Linked DNA regions of Gemmata obscuriglobus. The protein of the gene in region 2 binds, or shares a complex with, the protein of the main gene of each other region. Links are inferred from orthologs where the notes say so. Each region holds a gene or a part of one and is shown on either strand. Other genes may lie near its edges.

Region 1 (4,369 bases), 480 kb from region 2 along the record:
GAGTGCGGCCCAGAGCGCCTTCTGAATCGCTTCCGACCCAGACGCCGCCCACAGCACCTGTTCCATTCGATTTCCGCCGGGGGCGGAACGCATGAGCTCGATCAGCCGCGCGCTCGCTTGCACCTCTACTGGGGTGACAGCGTTGTAAGCGGTCATTGGGACCGCGGGGAAGTAGCCAGCCGGGGCCGGGTGGGGCAGGGGGGTAGTTGAACCGTTGAGAGCGGGCCAGCCCATGTAGCGGAAGTACGCCCGCGTCCAGGCGCTGGGGTTGTGCCCCAAGTTCGAAACGAGCACGCCGGAGGTGAAGTCGTACAGGCGCCGCCCTTCCGGCGTCCAGTGGTAGATGCCGGCACTGGCGCTCAGCACCGCCTGTGTTGGCGTGAACGTTCGGAGCGAGTGCGGCTCAACGCGCGCCAGTTCAGTTCGTCCCGCGTTGGAATCCGGCTCGCGCGGGTGTTGAATGGGTGGGACCATCGTGTCTCTCCGGTGTGACTACAGCCGAAGGTACTGAGGCGGGACGTGATCCACAAGCCACACCCCGTTTGCGGAGCGGTAAAAGATGTAGCCGTCGGCACTCATCTGTGCCGCGTGAACAGTGATAACCACTGGCTTGCCGTGGCGTCCGCCCACCTTTCGCGCGGTGGTGCCATCTGCCGAGAGGTGAACGTGGTGCCGCGCCATTTTCAACAACCCATCACGAAGAACTGATGAGATGTTCGTTTCGGTGGTGCCGTCGTACAACTCCGTCGGCGGTTCGACGGGTTCAAATTGAAGCTCGACCTCGGCTGAGTGCCCCTGGTTTGCCCGGATCTTGGTGCCGGTATCGTCGATCGCGAAGCGCTGCTTCTCGCATTCCGAAACGACGACATCGAGATCCTCGCGCGAAATGCGCGTGCCTGATCGCGCGAGTCCAGAGAGTAGGTCGACAATCGGCACCCACCCCCCGCGTTCCAGGGTGAGTCCGGCCGATTCGGGTTCGTGTCGGAGCACTTTCGATAAAAACTTACTGATTCCGGTGCGTTGCTTCTCATCCACGGTTAGACTCGGTTGTGGTAAATGACGAGCGGCGTGGCGTTTCCCGGTTCGTACAGCACCAACCCGCCGAGGGGTTCATTCACCTTGACCACGCAACCCGGAGTGCCGCTGGCCGCGCGCCCGAGAACAGCTTCAAGGGCTTGGACGATCGCGACGCAGTTTCGGTCGGCAGAAAGGTCGTTGTAATCGAGGGCGCGCATCGCGCTTAAACGATGCGCCCGTTCGTTTGGAGAGCCGCCGAACTCGACGAACGCCACTTCTTGGAAAAACCGCTCGATGACCTCGATCCCGTAACCGCGCTGCGACCGTTCGCCCCACGGTTCAAGGAACGTTCCGTTATAGTGATAGTTCGGAGTGTACTTGAGTTCGCCAGGGGTGCGATTTTCGACGGTGAGTTCAACACCGCGCTTCCGCTGATGGGCATTCCAAACGCCGTTGTCGAACCGGAATTGCACCTCCTGATCAACGTAACCCGGAAAATTATCTGGCGCGACCCAACTCGTGTGGATGTCGAAGGCCGCTTCGCGCTGGTCTGGATGCCGGTACACGATTTGAAGTTGCACAGAGTCCCAGGTGGTGCCGGTTGCTGCCCCAACGAGTCCTCGCTGACCGGTAGCCGACACGCGGCAGAGCGACCACTCGGGACCGAAGGTGAAGTCAATGAGTTTCAGGTAGTGGACCGCGACGTAAGTTGCGGGGTTTCGGCCGGCGATCCACTCTGCGAACTGGCCGCCGCTGATGGACTTGGGCTCGAGGAGGGTGCAGTAGCCGTTGTTAACGTGCCGCAGAACGCCGTCCTGGTACAGGGTCCTGAGTTTCTTGTGGTCCGGGTCGGCGAGTTTGTGGTACACGACTTTGGCCAAGACACCATTTTTGGCTGCCAATTGCGTTAATTCGTCGAGCTCACGAAGGGACAGAACGGACGGCTTCTCGATCAATACGTGCTTTTTTGCGATCAGTGCGGCACGTGCCGCCTCGAAGTGCCTGTCGTCCGGAGTGGCAACGCACACTGTGTGGCAATCTGTGGCGAGTAAATCCGCGATCGCCGCGGCACCCGTGAAACTCTGAATCCCCTGAAAAGGCGCAATCGGAGTTGATGCAACGAATCGTGACACACGCTCGCCTGTGCGAGAGGCAACTGCACTGAGGCGAAGGTAAACCGGACCGCTTTCAACCGCGTAGAGCGGATCGTGACAACGTCTCTCGAAAACGGGGCGGTACGTTTCGTCGAAGATCATTCCGAACCCGACCATTGCGCAGCGCAACTCGGCCGGGAGCATCGTTGAATTGCTTTCCATTCTCGCGGTTGTAGCGAGCTCGAGAGATTCGGCGAGTATGCTATTCAAAGTTAAGAATACATAAGAATCATTATCGGACTCACTACCACACAGCTGGTTGCCGAGTCATCACGTCTGATAATTGATATTATGTAATGTCGATGTCGCTCGTTTCCAGCACGCGTCGAGACTCCGAAACTGGAAACGAGCTTTAAATGCTACGAGAAGAAGCCCATTCGCCGAAATTTGCCATAGCGTTCTTCCAGAAGCGCGCTATCCGATAACGTCGAAAGCCGCCGCAGTTCCCGTGACAGGTGTGATTTGAGGATGCCGCCCATGCCACGTGGGTCACGGTGTGCGCCGCCTAGCGGCTCCTCGACCACTGTGTCGATAACACCCACGCGGCTCAAGTCTTTCGCCGTTAGGCGCAGAGCTTCTGCTGCTTTCGGTTTGGTTTCGTCGGTCGCCACCTTCCACAAAATCCCGGCGCATCCCTCTGGGCTGATGACTGAATAGTAGGCGTGCTGGAGCATCCCGATCGAATCTCCAACGCCGATCCCAAGTGCCCCGCCTGAGCCCCCCTCACCGATCACAACACAAACGATCGGCGTTGCCAATTTGGTCATCTCGATAATACTTGTTGCGATCAACTGCGACTGCCCGCGCTCTTCCGCACCAATCCCAGGGAACGCTCCCGGAGTGTCGATCAGGCAGACGATTGGCAGACGATACTTTGACGCGAGGTGCATCTTTGCTAGCGCCTTGCGATAGCCCTCCGGGTGCGCGCAGCCGTAGTAACACTGCTGGCGCTCGGCCAAGGTTTTGCCTTTCTGATGACCGATGAGCATGACCTTATGGCCGTCCACACGCGCGAAGCCGGCCCGAATCGCACGGTCGTCCCCGATCGCGCGGTCGCCGTGCAACTCGGCGAACTCGTCGAAGATCATGTCAACGTAGTCGAGGAACTGTGGTCGGTTTCGGTGCCGTGACACGAGCACCGTTTCCCACGCCGACAAGTTCGAGTAGCGTGTCTTTTTTAAGGCTGCGAGGTCTCGCCTCAGTTTCCGTAGCGTTTCTCCGGAGTCGGCATCTGGTGCCGACTCCAGGCGCATCAGCTCGAGTTCCAGTTCGTGGATATCTTGTTCGAACGGTAACGGGTCAGCGATCATATGGGTCTCTTCTGGAAATCCTTGATCAGCGAGTACTCAGCGGCTACATGTCCTCGGTATCTTTTTCCACCACGGACTTGTATATCTGCTTAACCTTCCGAAGTTCCATCAGCACTTCGTGGAAGTGTTCCGGCCGGTCCGTCCGTTTCTTCGCAAGCATTTTCAACACGAACGCGGAAAACTCGTCGGTCAGATCCGGGTTGTACATCGACGGAGGCGCGGGCTTTTCTGTGAAGTGGCGGCCGAGAAGGTCGTTCATCGACGTGCCACGAAACGGCGGCCGACCAGTTGTCAACTCGTAGAGCGTACAACCGTAGCTGTAGATGTCGGCCCGGCCGTCTAATTTCTCGTCCTTGATCTGTTCAGGGCTCATGAAACTTGGCGTTCCCTGAGGTTTGCCGGGGCGGTAAAACCACTTCGCAAAGCCAGTGGGAATTTTCTTGGTAATAGCAAAGTCAATGATCTTTGTGTCGCCCAAAGCGTTCACGAGCATGTTGTCGGGCTTGACGTCCCGGTGAACGAATCCGGACGCGTTCATGTAGGCGAGTCCGGTTGCAGCGCCCTTGAAGATCTTGCGGGCGTGCTCCTTGACGAAACTGAAATCTTTGGCCTGAAGTTTGATCCGCAAGCTTCCCGACGGAAAAAACTCCATAATAAAGTGAGGGCTTTCCTTCGACCGGTTCACTTTGGTAATGCGGATGACGTTCGGGTGCGTGAGTTGAGTCCCGACCTCGGCCTCGTTGAAGAGGATGCGGCGCTGCTCGGGATTGTCTGCGGCTTCCGGCAGCAGGATCTTCATCGCGAAGTGTCGGTTGCTCTGCAGCTCGACTACTTCAAACACCTGCGACGTTTGTCCGGTTTGTAGCAGTGTCCGCAACCGGTAGCCGG
Region 2 (5,766 bases):
ACGACAAAGACGCCAGCATGGTCGCGGTTCCGGCCGCCCTCAAGGCCGCCGGTAAGCCCCGCGCGGTCGGCCTCCTGGTCGCGAAGGAGCTGGAGATCATTGAGGGCCTGATGAGCGCGCCCAAGGCGCCGGTCCTGGGGATCATGGGCGGCGCGAAGGTGTCGGACAAGATCGCGTTCATCAACGTGCTGCTCACGAAGGTCGATCAGCTCCTGATCGGCGGGAAGATGACGTACACCTTCCTCAAAGCGCGGGGCGTGGACGTGGGCGCCACCCGCGTCGGAGACGAGGAAGTGGCGGCGGCCGGTCCGCTGCTGAAGCACGTCGGGACGAAGATCGTGCTCCCGGTCGATTACGTCGTGGCCAAGAGCGACGACCTGCTCCAGACGCAGGTCTGCGAGGGGCCGATTCCGGCGGGCTTCGAGGGCGTGGACATCGGCCCGAAGACGATCGAGGCGTACAAGGCTGCCGTCAAAGACGCCGCGACCGTGATCTGGAACGGGCCGCTCGGCTGGTTCGAGCAGGCGGCGTTCGCGCGGGGCACGCAGTACATCGCCGAAGCGATGTCGGCCTCGTCCGGTGTCACGGTTGTGGGCGGGGGCGAGACGGCCGAGGCCGCAGAGCAGTTCGGCTACGCGGACAAGATGACCCACGTCTCGACCGGCGGCGGCGCGTTCCTCGCTTACGTCGAGGGGAAGAAGTTCCAGAGCCTGGCCCAAATCGACGACCGCGCGTAAGGTGGCGTGCGGGGGCTCGGAATTCGGATTGTCAAAACGGCTCGCGGGGAGCAATGATGTCTTCTGTTCCGCATCCCGAACTCCGCGTTCCGAATTCGGGGGAGAGCATGTCGACCGAGCGGGCGAAGCGGGGCGTGCCGGAAGGCCTCTGGATCAAGTGCACGAACTGCAAGACCACGGTCTACAAGAAGGAGGTGGTCGCCCGGCACCACGTGTGCCCGGACTGCGACCACCACTTCACCATGCCCGCCCGCGACCGCATCGCGCAGTTGCTCGACGAGGGCACCTTCGAGGAGTGGGACGCGGACATCAAGCCCTGTGACCCCCTCAACTTCGTTGACCGCATCCCGTACGCACAGCGGCTCGCGGAAGAGCAGAAAAAGACCGGGATGCTCGACGGCGCGGTGACCGGTAAGGGGTTCATCCGCGGTCGCGGCGTCGTTCTGGGCATCACCGACTTCGCGTTCATGGCGGGGAGCATGGGTAGCGTGGTGGGCGAAAAACTCACCCGCGCCGCCGAACGCGCAACCGAGCTGAAACTGCCGCTTATTTTTGTGAGCGGGTCGGGCGGCGGCGCGCGGATGCAAGAGGGCATCCTGTCGCTGATGCAGATGGCGAAGATTTCGGCCGCTCTGGGTCGATACGACCAGGCGGGCGGTTTGTACATCTGCATCCTGACAAACCCCACAATGGGTGGCGTGGCGGCGAGCTGGGCGCTGCAGGGCGATATCACTTTGGCCGAGCCCAAGGCGATGATCGGCTTTGCCGGCCGCCGGGTGATCTCGAACACGGTGCGAGTGGAACTGCCGGAGAACTTTCAGACCAGCGAGTTCCTGCTCAAGCACGGGTTCGTGGACCGGATCGTTCACCGAAAAGACCTGCGAACCGAGGTGGCTCGGATCGTTGACTATTGTCAAATTCGTTAGCGGCGGGGTGCGGAGTCCGAAACGCGGAGCTTGTCTGGTTGCCCGTGCAAGCGTCTTCGTTCCGCACGCTGTGTTCCGTGCTCCGCGCTTCTGAGGTGTGTCGTGGGCCTGTTCGACTTCCTGTTCGGTAAATCGAAGGGCGGCGGCTCCACCAAGGGGCTGAAGCGGATTAACGTCGCTCGGCGGTTCGAGCTGAGCGGACGCACCGGTCAAGGGAGCATGTCGAAGGTGTACCGGGCCTACGACCGGGAGCTCGGCCGCACCGTCTGTCTCAAGATCCTCGACAAACTGAAGACCAAGAAGTTCGAGGAGCGGTTCGTCGGTCTGAAGAAGCCGCACGAAGGCGAGATCTGTGCGGCGCTGAAGCACGAGAACGTGGTGCGCACGTTCGAGGCGGGGGTCACCGAGGACGGTTCACCGTGTCTGGTGATGGAGTGGGTCGACGGCCTCGGACTGAACTACCTGATTGAAACGCGATCCCCGCAGCTGAACGGGAACCGGATCTACTACCTCGGCCAGCTCTGCGACGCGTTGCAGTACATGCACGACAACAAGTGGCTGCACCGCGACCTGTGCCCACGCAACGTGATGGTCGACAAAGACGGGGTGCTCAAGCTGATCGACTTCGGTCTGACCATTCCCTACACCCCCGAGTTTTGTCGGGGGGGGAACCGAACCGGTACCCCGGACATCCTCGCGCCCGAGATCCTGAAGCGGAAAGACACCGATCACCGCGTTGACCTGTTCGCCCTCGGGGTCACGGCCTATGAGGTGTTCACGAGCCAGTTGCCGTGGGAACGGTCGCCTTCGAGTGAGGAGACCTTCCGTCGGCGTCTCAACCAACCGCCGCGCGTTGCAAAGGACCTGAACCCGAAGCTCGATGACCGGCTCTCGGACATCCTACTGAAGTCCATTTCACGTGAGCCCGCCGATCGCTACCCGAGTGCCAAGGCGTTTAAAGACACGCTCTTGAAGCTTGAAAAGCAAGATTACTGAGATGGTGGGACGACGTGCAACACGATAACGTTACTTACCTGTTGTGTCCCCTTATGGTTCATATGGCCGGGATCGCTGCGGCTTGATCGTCGTGTGCGGTTGCGAGCCGCAAACCCGTTTTGATCAGCCGTTCGTTGCATTGATTTTCGTGCCTTCTCCCAATCTCGCGGCAGCGGCAATCGCTGCCGTTTCGGTCCGCAACACACGAGAACCCAGGCTCCGGGCTACAAATCCGTGTGTGAGGGCGCGCTCAACCTCTTCCGTCGTGAACCCGCCCTCGGGGCCGACGGCCAAGGTTCCGCCGGCGCCACTCGCGCCCACCAACCCCGGGCCGGTGTGCAGAATTGTTAGCGGCTGCGGTAGGTCGGCACGCGCGACGAACGAGTCCCATTTCTGTGGGGCGTCCACTTGCATCAAACAGTTTCGACCGCATTGCTTACTCGCCTCGATCACCGCACGCCCGAACTTTTCCACCACCGACACTTTGGGTAAGACCACTGCTCGTGTCGTGATGAGCGGGATGAATCGGTTGACCCCGAGTTCGGTCAATTTTTCGACGAGAAAATCGGCGCGGTCTCCTTTCGGAAGGGCTGACGCGACCACGACCGGGAAGGGGAGTTCGCGATTGACAAAGACCGGCTCCCGCACCAGAAGCACAACGCTCTTTTTCCCGGCGCTAAGAATTTGCGCCGGGTAGTCGTTGCCGTCTCCGTTGAAAACCACCACCTCGTCGCCGTCACCGAACCGGCGCACGGCGACGAGGTGGTGTGCCTCCGGACCGGTAAGTACAAACTCGCCGGCACCGAGCAGATCGGGAATGTAAAAGCGATCGGACACGTCTGATTAGATGTCGATTTGCGAGACTTGGAGCGACACCGGCGCGTCTTCGGTGATGTTAACGAAATCTTGGTACGCGTCTTTCGGCTCCCTGGCCGGTGTGTGAACGACCGGAGGGGTGTCCACCGGGATCGGCTCCCAAAAGGTCGCGTAGGATTCCGGGGCGGGAACGTCGCGGGTGGCGGAGTTCATTCGGCTGTCCCCTCAAGGAGTGGCTCGGGCTACGATCGGAATTCGCGTGTCGTTCTGAATCACATCACGATCCGGCCCAAGAGAGACGAACGGGCGCGACGGGCACCTCATTGGTACCCGCACGCACCGGGGTAGGTCAAGTAGGAATCGCGAGCGCACCCATCCGTGTTTTTGGGGCCGCCACGCCGCAGTGGCTTATCCGAATAGCTCTTGCTCACGCCATTCGGTAACGCTCACACTAAACCGGGCTGCTTGGTTTTACACCTGCTCAACAGGGCCGCTCCCGCCGATACGGTGCCACCCGTCCTCGCGCCACTCGAACACGACCTCGTCACGCCCGCGCCACGCGACACAGTACGCTCCGGAAATGTTGGCAACCGACCAACCGAGCCGCCGGAGGAGTTCCCAGTTCGGGTGCGAGGGCTCATGACGGGCAAGTGGTGAGAGCGGTTGCATCTGTGCGGCCTCTGGATCGTGGCACGCCGTAAATGGGCGCCACGGTTCAACGTTAGTACGGAACGACTACGTCCACCGGGCGCTCGTATCGTTACGAACCTCTCCTCAGTGAGTTCCGTTATCGGAGTGCGTGCCGAGCGGGGTGAGCCGTTCGGAGTGGATGTCGAGTTAAAGGCGTATTCATGAGCAGCGCATGCGGATGCTAGCGCACGAGCGGCGTGTTCGCGAGAATCGCGCTACCAGTCACGGCTTCCGCTGCCGCGGGAACGGGTAGTGGCGGCGCAGGCGCTGTGTTGTTGGGGAAAAACTGCTCTCGAGCGGTGCCCGCTGCCGGAATCACGTGCTTATCTTTGTCGCTTTTGGTTCCCAGCAACTCGGCTGGGGTCGGGATGGAGGGGAGCGGCTCGCCGGCCAGTTCGGTGCGGTCGCGAATAGTGCCTTTGCTGAAGGGACCCGCGCCGAACACCCAAAGGTCTTTCGACTGGCTTTCGCCCTCGACTGTGCCGGACTGCCAAAGGGCTCGCCCGGTGACGCGGTTGTAGGCGAATACCCCGATCTTTGCGACCCCACGTTGGTCGTTCTTCTTCATGAGGGCAATTTCGGGAATGCTTGTGGGCAACCCGGGCACTACCGAGGGCAGTGACACCGCAGGGGTACCCACCATCACGCTGTGCCTGTCCGTGCCGATCGCGCCCGCTCGCAACTCGACCACGTATAGGGCACGGGTGCGCTCCTCCTGGATTAGAGCGCCGTGCGCCAGCAACTGCTGACGCACCAAACTGATGACGTAGCCCTTATCGATGACATCCTTTTCAATCGGCGTGGTGTCGAGGAAGACGGCTTGCCCGCTGAGCGCGCTGAAGTCCATCTTCGCGACTGCGTAATCGATCGCCTGCGACACGAGTAGCATCTCGGTGGCCGCACGCGGGCTGTCGGTCATTTTGGTCGTGCCGCACCCCGTCAGTAGTGCGGCCAGCAGTAGCGCGAACACGCGCCGGAACGTGAAGCGTGGTCGGATCAAGGGCTCGGTCCCCGAATGAAACGGGGCACCGGTATAACCGCGCGCCCGCTCGGTGCAAGACGGTTCTTCGCAGTGGCGTCGTTCCACCACGCGGGGTTAAACTGTCCGAAGACTTGTCTTCCAATCTCCATCTTCTGAAAGCCGCAAATGACGCAACTTCATCGCCGCGCTGTGCTCCGCGCGTCCCTCACAGGCAGTACCTTCCTCGCGCTTCCAGCGCTGACTTATCGCGCGGCGCTTTTGGCCCAGGACAAACCGAGCGAAACCGTTCGCGTTGCGTGTGTAGGTGTGGGGGGACAAGGGTTGGCCAACATGAAAGCTGTTCGCAAGAACGTGGTCGCTGTGTGCGATACGGACTCCGTTCACCTTGAAGCGGCCGCTCGGGAGATGGAAAAGGGGACCAAGGTCGCAACCGCGAGCGATTACCGCAAACTGCTGGACAAGAAGGATATTGACGCGGTGCTTTGTAGTACCCCAGACCACTGGCACGCGCTCGTGACGGTCGATGCTTGTAAGGCTGGTAAGGATGTTTATTGCGAGAAACCCCTCACACTGGTGGTGACGGAGGGCCGCGCGATGGTGAAGGCCGCACGCGACAATA

Evidence for each region.
Region 1: the proteins of accD (region 2) and GobsT_RS18765 are in contact, whole or in part, in a solved structure (PDB 8UXZ), measured with the Escherichia coli proteins. The link is inferred for Gemmata obscuriglobus from one-to-one orthologs.

Annotation. Positions count from the first base shown.
Region 1 is NZ_CP042911.1:4,499,020-4,503,388, reverse strand. The notes cover bases 1,507-4,369. They hold GobsT_RS18765 (acetyl-CoA carboxylase carboxyltransferase subunit alpha), read right to left. Parts: upstream 3,482-4,369; coding sequence 2,531-3,481; downstream 1,507-2,530. Other genes in these bases: GobsT_RS18760 (serine/threonine protein kinase), read right to left, coding at 3,525-4,369; GobsT_RS18770 (Gfo/Idh/MocA family protein), read right to left, coding at 1,507-2,288. In the rest of the region: GobsT_RS18780 (aminotransferase class III-fold pyridoxal phosphate-dependent enzyme), read right to left, coding at 1-156; GobsT_RS18775 (RNA 2'-phosphotransferase), read right to left, coding at 493-1,035; more of GobsT_RS18770, read right to left, coding at 1,038-1,506. UniProt on the Escherichia coli protein: Component of the acetyl coenzyme A carboxylase (ACC) complex. First, biotin carboxylase catalyzes the carboxylation of biotin on its carrier protein (BCCP) and then the CO(2) group is transferred by the carboxyltransferase to acetyl-CoA to form malonyl-CoA.
Region 2 is NZ_CP042911.1:4,978,932-4,984,697, reverse strand. What follows is about bases 1-2,753. They hold accD (acetyl-CoA carboxylase, carboxyltransferase subunit beta), read left to right. Parts: upstream 1-844; coding sequence 845-1,663; downstream 1,664-2,753. Other genes in these bases: GobsT_RS20555 (serine/threonine protein kinase), read left to right, coding at 1,766-2,659; GobsT_RS20565 (phosphoglycerate kinase), read left to right, coding at 1-737. Also shown: GobsT_RS20550 (RsmE family RNA methyltransferase), read right to left, coding at 2,783-3,496; GobsT_RS20545 (hypothetical protein), read right to left, coding at 3,503-3,688; GobsT_RS20540 (hypothetical protein), read right to left, coding at 3,947-4,144; GobsT_RS20535 (DUF6655 family protein), read right to left, coding at 4,347-5,135; GobsT_RS20530 (Gfo/Idh/MocA family protein), read left to right, coding at 5,478-5,766.